2 linked regions of the Paraburkholderia bryophila genome follow. The protein of the gene in region 1 interacts with the protein of each later gene in a pairwise test. Links are inferred from orthologs where the notes say so. Each region holds a gene or a part of one and is shown in the gene's direction. Other genes may lie near its edges.

Region 1 (7,731 bases):
GGTCGCCGACCTTTTCGACGACCACGCTGATCGACGACAAGGGCACGTGCGCGCGCTGCAAGCCGAGCATGACCGACTGCGGCAGCACGGTGGTGACGTTGACGCTCGGATGCGTCGCCTTGACACGCGCCTGCGCGGCGAGTGGCAACGAAGCGGCCGCACCGCTACCGAGTAGGGCGCAGGCGAGCATCCACCCGGCCGCGGTCCGCTGCACGAAACGGCGCGGCATGCGGGCCGAAGCGGAAGCAGAAGCAGTAGCGGGAACAGGAGAAGAAAACCAGCGCGAGCGCAGCGCGACACGATGCAGGCGGCGTGCGAGAGAAGACAGAAAAGCGTGCGTCATGGACGGGCGAAAAAGCAAAATGTCAGGGCGTGGGGCACGCGGTAATCCGGGGATGCATCGAGGTGCGTCGCATACCAGCGCCGCGCGACGCAAAGCGCCCATTGTAGAGACATGCCGTGAGGCTGCGGTGAAAAAAGCGTCAAGCGGCGTGCACGGTGATGGCGGGCGCTAGAATGCGGCATCGCTTAACGTTTCGGAACGGATAACCATGCGCATCTTGCTAGTCGAAGACGACCGGATGATCGCCGAAGGTGTGCGCAAGGCGCTGCGCGGCGAAGGCTTCGCGGTCGACTGGGTGGAAGACGGCGAAGCGGCGCTCAGCGCGGCCGGCTCGCAACCTTACGATCTGGTGCTGCTCGATCTCGGTCTGCCCAGGCGCGACGGTCTCGACGTGTTGCGCACCCTGCGCGCGCGCGGCCATGCGCTGCCGGTGCTGATCGTCACCGCGCGCGACGCGGTGGCCGATCGCGTCAAGGGCCTCGACGCCGGCGCCGACGATTACCTTGTCAAACCTTTCGATCTCGACGAACTCGGCGCCCGCATGCGCGCGCTGATCCGCCGTCAATCGGGCCGCAGCGATTCGACGATTCGCCACGGCAATCTGACGCTCGATCCCGCGTCGCATCAGGTCACGCTCGACGGTGCGCCGGTGGCCTTGTCGGCGCGTGAATTCGCGCTGCTGGAAGCGTTGCTCGCGCGTCCCGGCGCGGTGCTGTCGAAGAGCCAGCTCGAAGAAAAAATGTACGGCTGGGGCGAAGAGATCGGCAGCAATACCGTCGAGGTCTACATTCACGCGCTGCGCAAAAAGCTCGGCGCGGAACTGATTCGCAACGTGCGCGGCCTCGGCTACATGATCGCGAAGGACGCCTGAGCCGATGCGTTCGATTCGTCGTCAATTGCTCATTTGGCTGCTTGCGCTGGTGTTGCTCGGCGTCGGCATTGCGGGGTGGCTGATTTACCGTCAGGCGCTGGCGGAAGCCAACGAACTGTTCGATTACCAGTTGGAGCAGATTGCCGCGGCGCTGCCGTCGGAACCGTTCTCGCAGGTGCTCGGTTCGCGCGATACCGGCGACGAAGGCATCGTGCTGCAGATCTGGAATCGCAACGGCGTGCTGATGTACTACTCGCGTCCGCGCGCGCCGCTCGCGCCGCGCGCCGAGCTGGGGTTTTCGACCGAGCACACGGAGCGTGGTGACTGGCGCGTGTATGGCGCGATCGTCGGTGATAACGTCGTGCAACTGGCGCAGCCGGTGTCGGTGCGCAACCGTCTCGCCGCGAGCGTCGCGCTGCGCACGCTGTGGCCGCTGATCGTGCTGCTACCGTTGATGGGCGTGGCGGTGTGGGTGATCGTCGGGCGCGGACTGAAGCCGCTACGGCGTGTCACCAGCGCGCTCGACACGCGCCATCCCGAAGCGCTCGATCCGTTGCCCGACCAGCGTCTGCCGCTTGAGGTGCAGCCGCTCGTGCGAGCCTTGAACGGCCTGCTCGAACGGCTCGCCACCGCGCTCGACATTCAGAAAGCATTCGTCGCCGATGCCGCGCATGAATTGCGCACGCCGCTCGCCGCCGTGCAGATTCAGGCGCAACTGGTGGCGCGCGCGAAAGACGACGCCTCCCGCAGCGAAGCGCTGACCGATCTGCAGGCGGGCGTGACGCGCGCCACGCGTCTCGCCGAGCAACTGCTGGCGCTCGCGCGCTCCGAACCGGACGGCCTCGCCGCCACCGACGCGATCGATCTGCGTGCGTTGCTGCAGGACTGCGTGGTGAAGTACGCGCCGCTCGCGCAGAATCGCGGCGTCGATCTCGGCATCGAAGCGAGCGAAGCCGCCACGGTGATCGGCGACGCCGACGCGTTGCGCGTGATGTTCAACAACCTCGTGGACAACGCAACCAAATACACGCCGCGCGGCGGCCGGGTGGACGTCAGTCTGCATGTCGAGGAAGGGCACCCCACCGTGCGGATCGCCGATAGCGGTCCGGGCATCGAGCCGGCCGAACGCGATCGCGTGTTCGACCGTTTCTATCGCGCGGGCGCCAGTGCGAATCGCGTGCGCACCGATGTCGCGGGCAGCGGCCTGGGACTGGCGATCGTGCGCCGGATCGCCACGCAACACCATGCGGCCGTGTCGCTCGACGAGTCGCCTGCGGGCGGCTTGCAGGTCAACGTGCGCTTCTGAAGAAGCTGAGGCTTTCTGTTCGTAAAGTGGCTTAAACGGGGCTTAAAGCTGCCCTAACGAGGGGCTTGAAGCGATCTGGCGCTGCTTAAGACTCTTTTAAGCGATGCCCCGTACGCTTCGAGTCATCCAGTAGCCTCTTTCTCCCAGTCAGGAGTACACGATGAACGCGAAAACCTTGTCCCGCAGCGCTGTTGCAGTAGCTGTCGCCGTGGCGCTGTCCGCCGGCTATGTGGCGGGGCATCGCGACGTGCCCGCGCCGCAGGTGATCACGCCGGCGCAAGCCGCGATGATGCCCGCTGAAGCCGCGGCCAAAACCGGCATTCCCGACTTCTCGGGCCTGGTCGAAACCTACGGCCCGGCCGTCGTCAACATCAGCGCGAAGCACGTGGTCAAGCAGACGGCGCTGCGCGGTAACGGCAACGGCGGCAACGCCGGCGGCAATCAGTTGCCGATCGATCCGAGCGATCCGTTCTACCAGTTCTACAAGCACTTCTTCGGCGGTATGCCGGGCATGCAAGGCGGCGACGGCGGCGATGCGGCCGATCAGCCGAGCGCAAGCCTGGGCTCGGGCTTTATCGTCAGCAGCGACGGTTACATCCTGACCAACGCGCATGTGGTGGACGGCGCCAACGTCGTCACCGTGAAGCTCACCGACAAGCGCGAATTCAGGGCCAAGGTGATCGGCGCCGACAAGCAGTCCGACGTCGCCGTGCTGAAGATCGACGCGAGCAATCTGCCGACCGTGAAGATCGGCGATCCGCGTCAGAGCAAGGTCGGTCAGTGGGTGGTCGCGATCGGCTCGCCTTATGGTTTCGACAACACCGTGACCTCGGGCATCATCAGCGCGAAGTCGCGTTCGCTGCCCAACGAGAACTACACGCCGTTCATTCAGACCGACGTGCCGGTGAACCCCGGTAATTCGGGCGGTCCGCTGTTCAATCTGGAAGGCGAAGTGATCGGCATCAACTCGATGATCTACTCGCAGACTGGCGGCTTCCAGGGGCTGTCGTTCGCGATCCCGATCAATGAGGCGATCAAGGTCAAGGACGACATCGTCAAGACCGGCCACGTCAGCCGCGGCCGTCTCGGCGTCGCGGTGCAGGGCATGAACCAGACGCTGGCGAATTCGTTCGGCCTGCAGAAGCCGCAAGGCGCGCTGGTGAGCTCGGTCGATCCGGGCGGTCCGGCCGCGAAGGGCGGCTTGCAGCCGGGCGACGTGATTCTGTCGGTGAACGGCGAGACGGTCGGCGATTCGACGGATCTGCCGGCGCAGGTCGCGGGTCTGGCGCCGGGTAGCTCGGCCACCGTGCAGGTGTGGCGCGACAAGGCCACCAAGGATCTGAAGGTGACGATCGGCTCGTTGTCGGATGCGAAGGTCGCCGCCGACAAGGTGGATCAGCCGACCCAGTTGCAGGGCCGCCTCGGCGTGGCGGTGCGGCCGCTGACGCCGGAAGAGAAGAGCGGCGCCTCGATCTCGCACGGTCTGCTGGTGCAGCAGTCGGGCGGCGCGGCGGAAAGCGCCGGCATCCAGCCGGGCGACGTGATTCTCGCGGTCAACGGCCGGCCGATCACCACGGTCGATCAGTTGAAGCAGATGATCGCCAGCGCCGGCAGCAGCATCGCGCTGCTGATCCAGCGCGACAACGCGCAGATCTTCGTGCCGGTGGATCTGGGCTGATCGTTGGGCGGGCAGGGCGTGGCCGTGTCGCGTCCTGCTGACCGATCGGTTGACGGACTGGCGGACCGGTTGGCCGATTTGCCCCGGGAATTGAAGTAACGCTTGCCGGTCCTTGCACTTACTGCCTGCGGACCGGCATTTTTTATCCGTCTTTATCGCTGTTTTTATCGCGGGTTTTACCCGTCAAGCAGTACCGAAGCAAGGCGCTGTGCGCCGTGCAGTGCGGCGCGACAGCGGTTTCCGGACGACGCGATCTGCCTTGTGGCACGCAGGTTGCGTCTGCCTTGGTCCGGGCCGTCGCGGGACGGCGCCGGAAGGGATACGACCTCAACAAGGAGCGAACCGATGAAAACCCAACGCAATCAGCGAAGGATCGTAGCCGCCGCGCTGTGCGCAGCGCTCACGCTCGGTCTGGCGGGCGGCGCGTATGCACAGCAGTCGAACGGCACCACCGGCGGCACGACCACCGACGACACCAGCGCGGGCAACGACAACGGCGGCGGCATGCCGCAAATCCAGCACAAGGGCGACGTCGCGTTCGTGTCGGGCGGCGTCGGGCAGGACGAATCGAAGGCGCTGCAGCATGCGCAAAGCCAGTGGCCGTTGTCGTTGCGCTTCACGGGCCCAGGCTCCGACTTTCTCGCGGACGTTCACGTGCGAGTCGTTGACGCGCATGACGGCGAGGTGCTGAGCGCCACGTCGCGTGGACCGTACATGCTGGTCAAGCTGCGCCCGGGCCGCTACACGGTGCATGCACAGTACAAGGACCGCGACCAGAGCAAGGCGGTGACGATCCCGGCCAAGGGCTCCGCGAAGGCGGACTTCTACTGGACGACGCAGTAAAGCGGGCGATCGGACCGCCCGGCGGGGAGATCGCCCCGGGAGACAGCTCAGTTGCGCGACTCAGGAAGCTCGCGCACTTGTCGGAAGTTTGGTCGATAATGAAGCCACGGGCGCGCCCCGTGGCTTTTCCGTTTGTACGACCCGTTTGTGCGACCCGTTCGTACGACCGCACCTCATCACGGAGCCGGGACATGAGCGATGCCTTGACACCTCACGGAAGCCCCGGCGCGGGCGCGGGCGGACATGCCATCTCGATCACCGGCAACAGCCACCGGGTGCGGATGATTCACGGCGGCGTTACCATGGCCGATACCCAGGCCGGGCTCACGCTCTCGGAAACCGGCCTGCCGGACGTGTTCTATTTCCCGCGCGCGGACGTGAACATGGCCCGCCTCGAACGCTCCACGCATACTTCGCACTGCCCGTTCAAGGGCGACGCGTCATACTTCCATCTGCGCACCGAAGACGGCCTGATCGAGAACGCCGTCTGGAGCTATGAAACGCCGCTCGAGCCGGCGCAACAGATCAAAGGGTATCTGGCGTTTTACGCATCGCGCGTGGATCGCATCGATCAGACTTCCTGATCGGGCCGCGCGTTTATCGGGGAGGCTGCAATGGAATTGAACGACGCGTTAAGAATTCCGCTTGGCGCCTCCGACGTCTGGGAAGCGCTGCAAGACCTCGCGCTGTTGCGCGCCAGCCTCGATAACTGCGAGTCGTTCACGCGCCTCGCCCACGGCGAATACGAACTGGTGCTGACGGTGCCGCTCGGGCCATTGCGTGCGCGATACGAAGCGCGTGCTCACGTGGCGGGCCAGGATTCGGGACCGGCGGACGCGCAGCGCCGCACCATCAACTTCAAAGCCCGTGCCGAAGGCATCGGTGCGTTGCGCGGTCAGATCGAAGTGCGTTTGCGCGCGGACGAAAGCACGCTCGGCGCCGGCAAACAGCGCGGCACGCGAATCGATTACACGATCTGGGCGACCTCGTCCGGACCGCTCGCCGAACTGCCGACGCGCCAGCTCGAAAACGCGCTGCATCAGTTGGCGGATGATTTCTTCGCCGAATTCGACGCGGTGGTGCGGGCGAAATATGGAGAAGGTCCGAATCGTGCGCGAGGGTCGGCGGCGCGTCGGCAGCATGTGTTTTTGCGGCCGATCAACCTCGGCGGCATCGCGCGGCGCACGCGTGCGGATCACAACACGCTGACCGGGCGGGCGGCGAGTGCGTCGCATGGCGCATCGCACGGGGCGTCGCATGGGGTCTCGCGGCATGAGTCCAGTCCACATGCGCTGCCGTATTGGGCCTGGGCGGCGATGATTTTTCTGGTCGCGTTGTTGTTGTATGTGGCGCGCTGGATTAGCGAGCATTGAGGGGTGGGTTTTTCGTTTGGGTTGTCGTTTGGGTTGTCGCGCCGACGCGACTACGAAATCCAGGCGGCTGACTACGAAACGCCGTTGGCGGCGTGGGGTCTCGCACGTCGCCGGATCTGCGGTCTACCTCTTCACACGCTCCTGCTTCGCGATAATCTTCCGGCCTGCTGGAAACGAAGCGAGCACTTTCCGCGATCGGCTTGAGCCGCGTTCAACCTTCCCCGCCTTCACGCTCCGCGAAACTCCCGCCGCCAGGCGGACGGCGACGTGCGAAACGCTTCCGCGAAATGCTGCCGTAACGAAGCGGTCGAACCAAACCCCGCGATCGCCGCGATCGCTTCCACCGATTCATCGCTGCTCTCCAGCAGTTGCTGCGCGCGCGCGAGCCGTTGCGCCAGCAGCCACGCGCCGACGGTCGCGCCGGTGGCGAGCCGGAAACGTCGTGTGAAGGTGCGGCGGCTCATCAACGCACGCGCGGCCAGCGTGTCGAGCGTGTGCGGCGCGTCCAGATTGCCGCTCACCCAATCGAGCAGGCCGGATAGCCGGTCGCCGCGCACGTTCGGTGGAATCGGCTGCTGGACGTATTGCGCCTGACCGCCTTGCCGATGCGGCGACACCACCAGCCGGCGCGCTACGTAGTTCGCCACTTCCGCGCCGCACATCTTGCGCAGCACGTGCAGACAACAGTCGAGGCCGGCGGCGGTGCCGGCGGAGGTCAGCACGTTGCCGTCGTCGACGTAGAGCACGTCGGGGTCGAGCCGAACCCGCGGGTAGCGGCGCGCGAAGTCGTCGGCGCAGGCCCAGTGCGTGGATGCCGGTCGGCCGTCGAGAATGCCGGCGGCAGCCAGCACGAATGCGCCCAGACATAGTCCGACCAGTTGCGCGCCGCGTGCGTGCGCCGCGCGCAGGGCGGCGAGCAACTCGGCGGGCGGCGTCTCGTCCGGATCGCGCCAGCTTGGGACGATGATCGTGTCGGCATCGGCGAGCGCTTCGAGTCCATGTGTGACGGCAATCGAGAAGCCGGCGGTCGTGGTGAGCGGGCCGGTTTCGGCGGCGCAGACGCGAAAATCGAAATCGGGCAGGCCGCCGTCGCTGCGGTCTTCGCCGAATACCACGCAGGGCACGGACAGGTGGAACGGGCTGATGCGGTCGAACGCGACGACGGCGACGACGTGGCGAGGTGGAGTGGCCGAAGCCGAAGCCAAACCGGACGCGAGAACAGAAACCGCCATCAATCACCTCGAAAATTCGACAATGGCCCGATTCTATCGATTCCTGTCATCCGGGTCACTGTCATGAAACACCCCGCCGACCAAC
Region 2 (5,999 bases), on another replicon or contig:
AGAACGCGCTCGACAGATCTTCGCGCGAGAACGCCGCGCGGCAGTCGGCGGCAATCGCAGCGAGCGTGGTGGCGAGCGTGCGCGTCATGTGCGGGGCGAGCGTGCGGATCAGCACGTCGGCTTCTTCGGCGGGCGACAGATAGTCGAGCAGATATACGCGCCAGCGATCGAGAAACGCCTCGTTCATCAGATTGGCGCCCTGATACAGATGACGGAACTGGCTCATCGCGCCGACGGCGTTCGCGGTGGCGAAGAGCCGGAACGCCGGATGCGGCGCCACGATCTCGTTGCCTTTCTCCTTCAGCACGAGGCGGCCGTGCGGTTCGAGCACGGCGGTGAGCGCGGCGAGAATCGACGGTTCGGCGAAGTCGATTTCGTCGACGATCAGCCACAGGCCCTCGCGCATCGCGGTGGGCAGCACGCCGTCGACCCATAAAGTCTCGCCGCCCTTGACTGTCCAGAAGCCGACGAAATCGCCGACGGTGGTCTGCCCGTTCATGTTCGAGCGCAGTACGCCGTGCCGCGAACGCGCCGCGACCTGTTCGATCAGGCTGGTCTTGCCGGCGCCAGTGTGGCCGATCAGCATGACGCGGCGGTTCTCGACGATATCTTCGACGATGTCGTTGAAGCGCTCGGAAAACAGATAGGCGGGATTGATGCGCGGCACCAGCGGACTATCCATGCCGCAGGGCACGTCGACATGACCGATGCGCACGCTCTCGCTTACGCCTTCCACGTGCCGCTGTTTCGCCGCCGCCGCGAGCGCCGCGGCGCGCTGCAAGGCGGGCATGAAGGCGATCCGTTCGGCCGCGCCGTGCTCGGCGCCGGTGTCGCCGGTATCGATCGCGAAGCCTTCGCGGCGCCACTTCTTCAGCTTGGCGCGCAGATTTTCCGCATCGACCACCAGATCGATATCGACCGTGCCGGTACGCTCGCCGTCGTCCGCGCCATGTTCGAGGCGATAGTTTTCCGGGCGGTCGGCGACGCTGACGCGCCACCATTCAGCGCCGTTCTCCGTTGCGCGTTGGTAAAGGCCAAGGTGTTCGTCTTCGGTCAGTTCGGGCGCATTCATGGCAAGAGGTAAAGGATCGATAACGGTTTATACGTTTCTATTTGGCGCGGACGTAATGAGCATCTATCTTATCTTGAGCAGCTTTCGATCGCCCTTTTCGGTTGCCCACTCAATGTCGAGTCCGCTGTCCGCAAAAGTTTATTGCGTCAAACGGATAGGCTATCAGCCGCGTATCCCCTATAGTTCGACCGCGCTGGATGTAGTTTTGCAACATCTATCCATCGTTCTATCCATCGTCGTTTTCGAATCCCGCTTTAAACCGGCGTTGTCCGGGTGGTCGCAGCATGAGCGCCGCCGACGCTGCACCGAGTAGTTTTGAATCATCCGCAATCCGCTTTGCCCTCCCTCGCGATACAAAACAACTCACGGCAAGACAATGAGACTACCTACTAAATTAATGGCGGCCCTTGCGGTAGCGGCTAGTCCGCTGGCTTATGGTCAAACCAGTGTGTCGTTATATGGTCGCCTGGACGCGGGTCTGGAATACCTGAATCACATCAACAATGCCGCGGGCGGCAGTTCGAGCCGCTGGAGCGCGGAGGGCGGCGATTGGGGCACCAGCATGCTGGGCCTCAAAGGCAATGAAGATCTGGGCGGTGGCCTGAATGCGATCTTCAACCTGGAAACCGGCTTGCAGGTGATGAACGGCACCACCAGCGGCGGGCGCCTCTGGTCGCGGCGCGCATTCGTCGGCTTGAAGAGCCAGGAGTGGGGCACGCTGCAGGCGGGCCGCAATCTGTTTATCGATAGCGACGGCGTGTGGGAATTCGATCCGTTCGTGCAGCAGGCGTTTTCGTCGGCCTCGCTGGTGCGCGGGCGCAACTGGCAGCAAACCAGCAACAACGTCGAGTATCACAGCCCGGTGTTCTGGGGCTTCGACGTGCAGGGGCAATACTCGTTCGGCAATCAGCCGGGCTCGTTCAATAGTGGCGCGAACGGTGAGTTCGGCCGCTCCGACGGCGTCATGCTGAGCTATCACTCCACGCTGTTCGACGTGCGCGGCATCTACGACGAACTGCGCGACAGCAATGGCCGCTTCAGCAATATCTTCCAGGCGTCGCGCGAATATTTCGTGGGCGCCAACGTGCATTTCGATGCGGTGAAGATCCAGGGCGCCTATACGCACTACTCGGCGCCGGACTCGCCGGTCGGCGTGGCCGATAGCGCGGATCACTACTGGCTCGGCGCGACCTACAACTTCCAGCCGCGCTGGGCGGTGACGGCGGGCGGCTACTACGTGAAGGTCGGCGACGGCAGCGGCGACGCCGCGCACGACCCGTCCGGCCACGCGATGATGTACGTGCTCGGCACCACCTACAACCTGACGAAGCGCACCTTTCTGTATGGCACGGTGGGTTACGTGAACAACGGTGGCAACTCGAACTTCTCGCTCGAAGCGTCGCCGCGCGACTCGACCAGCAACACGAGTCCGCTGGTCGGCGAATCGCAGACCGGCGCTTATGTCGGGATGCTGCATCAGTTTTGACGCTGCGCGATAAGCGGCATGGAACGTGCTACGAGCGAACGGCGCTCGTGATGCCGCTCGTGCTGCATTCGGCAGGTCTCGTATCACCCCGCAATAAGTTTTGAAGAACGCCTCACAAGGGATAAACAACAATTGACTCCACACGATACTCACGGCGAGTCCCGCGACGGGACAGCCTTCGCCGCGAGCGGTGAAGCGTCGAGCATGACGCGCCGCCGCTGGCTCCAGGGCGCACTCGCGTTGACCGCCGCGGGCCTGACCGGCTCGCTCGCGCTCAAGGCACTCGCCGCGAACCCCTCCGCCGCGCCCATCGACGCGTTCATGAGCCTGTCGCAATCGCTGACCGCGCGAGCCACGCTGAATCGCGACGTCGGCACGCGCCTGCTGGCCGCGTTGCAGACGTCGTCGCCCGCTTTCGCGCAGCAGTTGCCGAAGCTGGCCGGCGCGCTCGCCGCCGGTTCCGCCGACGCCTCGCAACAGGCGCTCGCGCTGAAGATCCTCGAAGCGTGGTACCTCGGCACCGTCGATACGACCGTGGTCACGTACGAACAGGCGCTGATGTACGACGTGGTTTCCGACACGCTGATCATCCGTTCGTACTGCCCCAACAAGCCCGGTTTCTGGGCTGCCAAACCGATCGAAAGGCAAGCCTGAGCATGGCCGATTCACAAAATCAAACCCAACCCAAAACCCAGCAGGCCGATATCGTCGTAGTCGGCTCGGGCGTCGCGGGCGCGATCGTCGCGCATCAGATGGCGCTGGCCGGCAAGTCCGTGATTCTGCTCGAAGCCGGGCCGCGCATGCCGCGCTGGGAAATCGTCGAACGCTTCCGCAACCAGTTCGACAAGTCGGATAACTCGGCGCCGTATCCGTCGAGTCAATGGGCGCCGCATCCGGAATACGGTCCGCCGAACAATTATCTGATCCTGAAGGGCGAGCACAAATTCAACTCGCAGTACATTCGCGCGGTGGGCGGCACAACGTGGCACTGGGCGGCGTCCGCGTGGCGCTTCATGCCGAACGACTTCCACATGAAGACGGTGTACGGCGTGGGCCGTGACTGGCCGATGGCGTACGAAGAGCTGGAGCCGTACTATCAGCGCGCCGAAGAAGAACTCGGCGTGTGGGGCCCGACGGACGAAGAACTCGGTTCGCCGCGCAGCCAGCCGTATCCGATGGCGCCGCTGCCGCTGTCGTACAACGAGCAGACTATCAAGGGCAAGCTCAACGCGTTCGACTCGCGCTATCACGTGGTGACCGAGCCGGTGGCGCGCAATAGCCGTCCGTACGACGGCCGCCCGACCTGTTGCGGCAACAACAATTGCATGCCGATCTGTCCGATCGGCGCGATGTACAACGGGATTGTGCACGTCGAGAAAGCGGAGCAGGCCGGTGCGAAACTGATCGACAACGCGGTCGTCTACAAGCTCGAAGTGGGCGCGGACAAGCGCATCGTCGCGGCTTTGTATAAAGACCCGCAGGGCAACGAGTATCGCGTGGAAGGCAAGTACTTCGTGCTGGCCGCGAACGGCATTGAAACGCCGAAGATCATGCTGATGTCCACCAGCCACGATTTCCCGAACGGCGTGGGCAATAGCTCCGACATGGTGGGCCGCAATCTGATGGACCACCCGGGCACCGGCGTGACGTTCTACGCCGACGAAAAACTGTGGCCGGGCCGCGGACCGCAGGAAATGACCTCGCTGATCGGTTTCCGCGACGGCGCATTCCGCGCGACCGAAGCTGCGAAGAAAATCCATCTGTCGAACCTGTCGCGTATCGATCAGGAAACGCAGAAGATTTTCAAGCGGGGCAAGCTGATCAAACCGGCCGAGCTGGACGCGCAGATTCGCGACCGCGCGGCGCGTTTTGTCGAGTTCGATTGCTTCCACGAAATCCTGCCCGCACCGGAAAACCGCATCGTGCCGAGCAAAACGGAGACCGACGCGATCGGTATTCCCCGTCCGGAGATTACGTATCGTATCGACGATTACGTGAAGCGCGGCGCCGTGCATACGCGCGAGGTTTACGCCAACGCGGCGAAAGTGCTGGGCGGCACCGAGATCGAGTATCAGGACGAGTTCGCGCCGAACAATCACATCACGGGCGCGACCATCATGGGCAGCGATCCGCGCGATTCGGTGGTCGACAAGCATTGCCGTACCTTCGATCACCCGAACCTGTTTATCTCGAGCAGCGCGACGATGCCCACCGTGGGCACCGTCAACGTGACGCTGAGCATCGCAGCGCTGGCGCTGCGCATGGCCGACCAGTTGAAGAAGGAAGTTTGAACGTGCTGAAGAAAACCTTTTTCTGGCTACTGGCCGGTGCCTTGACTCTGCCCGCGTTGGCGCAGGCGGAGTCGTCGGTGAGCGGCAACGACACCGCATTGATTAAACGCGGTGAATATCTCGCGACGGCCGGCGATTGCATGGCGTGTCATAGCACGGTAAAGGGCAAGCCGTTTGCGGGTGGCTTGCCGCTGAAAGTACCGATGCTCGGCACGATCTACTCAAGCAATATCACGCCGGATCCGCAAACGGGGATCGGCACGTGGTCGCTTGATGATTTCGACCGCGCGCTGCGCAAAGGCGTCTCGAAGGACGGCCACAATCTGTATCCGGCCATGCCGTACGTCTCGTACGCGAAGGTCAGCGACGACGACGTGAAGGCGCTGTACGCGTACTTCCGCTACGGCGTCGCGCCGGTGAATCAGGCCACGCATGCAAGCGATATTCCGTGGCCGCTCAACATGCGCTGGCCGCTGACCGCGTGGAACTGGCTGTTCCTGACGAGCGGTTCGTATCAGGCGAAGTCGAACCAGAGCGTCGAATGGAATCGCGGCGCGTACCTCGTGCAAGGCCTCGCACATTGCAGTACGTGCCACACGCCGCGCGGCTTCGCAATGCAGGAGAAAGCGCTCGACGAAACTGGCGGCGATTTTCTCGGCGGTTCGGTGCTGGCGGGTTGGGATGGCTACAACATCACGTCGGCGACCAACAGCGGGATTGGCGGATGGACCCATGCGCAACTCGTCCAGTATCTTCAGACGGGCAGCGTGCCAGGTCTCGCGCAAGCTGCTGGGCCGATGGGCGAAGCGGTGGAGCATAGCTTCTCGAAGATGACGGACGCCGATATCAACGCGATTGCTACCTACGTGCGCACGGTGCCTGCGGTCAGCGACGGCAGCCGGCAAGCACGCGGTACTTGGGGCAAGCCGGCCACGGACGTGACGCGGTTGCGTGGTGTTGCGATGAGCGACGGTACGCTCGATCCGGCGCGTTTGTACCTCGGTAATTGCGCGACTTGCCATCAGGCACAAGGCAAGGGCACGCCGGATGGGTACTATCCGCCGTTGCTGCATAACACCACGGTGGGGGCGTCGAATCCGGGTAACCTGGTGCAGGTGATTTTGCACGGTGTGCAGCGCAAGACCGCGGG

The links.
Region 2: the proteins of GGD40_RS16080 (region 1) and GGD40_RS36325 interact in binary tests that used the Escherichia coli proteins (3 or more experiments, as listed by UniProt). The link is inferred for Paraburkholderia bryophila from one-to-one orthologs.

What each region holds. Positions count from the first base shown.
Region 1 is NZ_JACCAS010000001.1:3,584,735-3,592,465, forward strand. What follows is about bases 1,950-4,939. They hold GGD40_RS16080 (DegQ family serine endoprotease), read left to right. Parts: upstream 1,950-2,680; coding sequence 2,681-4,198; downstream 4,199-4,939. Other genes in these bases: GGD40_RS16075 (ATP-binding protein), read left to right, coding at 1,950-2,520; GGD40_RS16085 (carboxypeptidase-like regulatory domain-containing protein), read left to right, coding at 4,544-4,939. In the rest of the region: dacB (D-alanyl-D-alanine carboxypeptidase/D-alanyl-D-alanine endopeptidase), read right to left, coding at 1-343; GGD40_RS16070 (response regulator), read left to right, coding at 552-1,214; more of GGD40_RS16075, read left to right, coding at 1,219-1,949; more of GGD40_RS16085, read left to right, coding at 4,940-5,041; GGD40_RS16090 (DUF427 domain-containing protein), read left to right, coding at 5,233-5,625; GGD40_RS16095 (CoxG family protein), read left to right, coding at 5,656-6,414; GGD40_RS16100 (helix-turn-helix domain-containing protein), read right to left, coding at 6,642-7,646. UniProt on the Escherichia coli protein: DegP acts as a chaperone at low temperatures but switches to a peptidase (heat shock protein) at higher temperatures.
Region 2 is NZ_JACCAS010000002.1:3,465,860-3,471,858, reverse strand. Bases 652-3,503 are described here. They hold GGD40_RS36325 (porin), read left to right. Parts: upstream 652-1,448; coding sequence 1,449-2,558; downstream 2,559-3,503. Other genes in these bases: GGD40_RS36315 (GMC family oxidoreductase), read left to right, coding at 3,215-3,503; GGD40_RS36320 (sugar dehydrogenase complex small subunit), read left to right, coding at 2,763-3,212; GGD40_RS36330 (AAA family ATPase), read right to left, coding at 652-1,072. In the rest of the region: more of GGD40_RS36330, read right to left, coding at 1-651; more of GGD40_RS36315, read left to right, coding at 3,504-4,849; GGD40_RS36310 (c-type cytochrome), read left to right, coding at 4,852-5,999.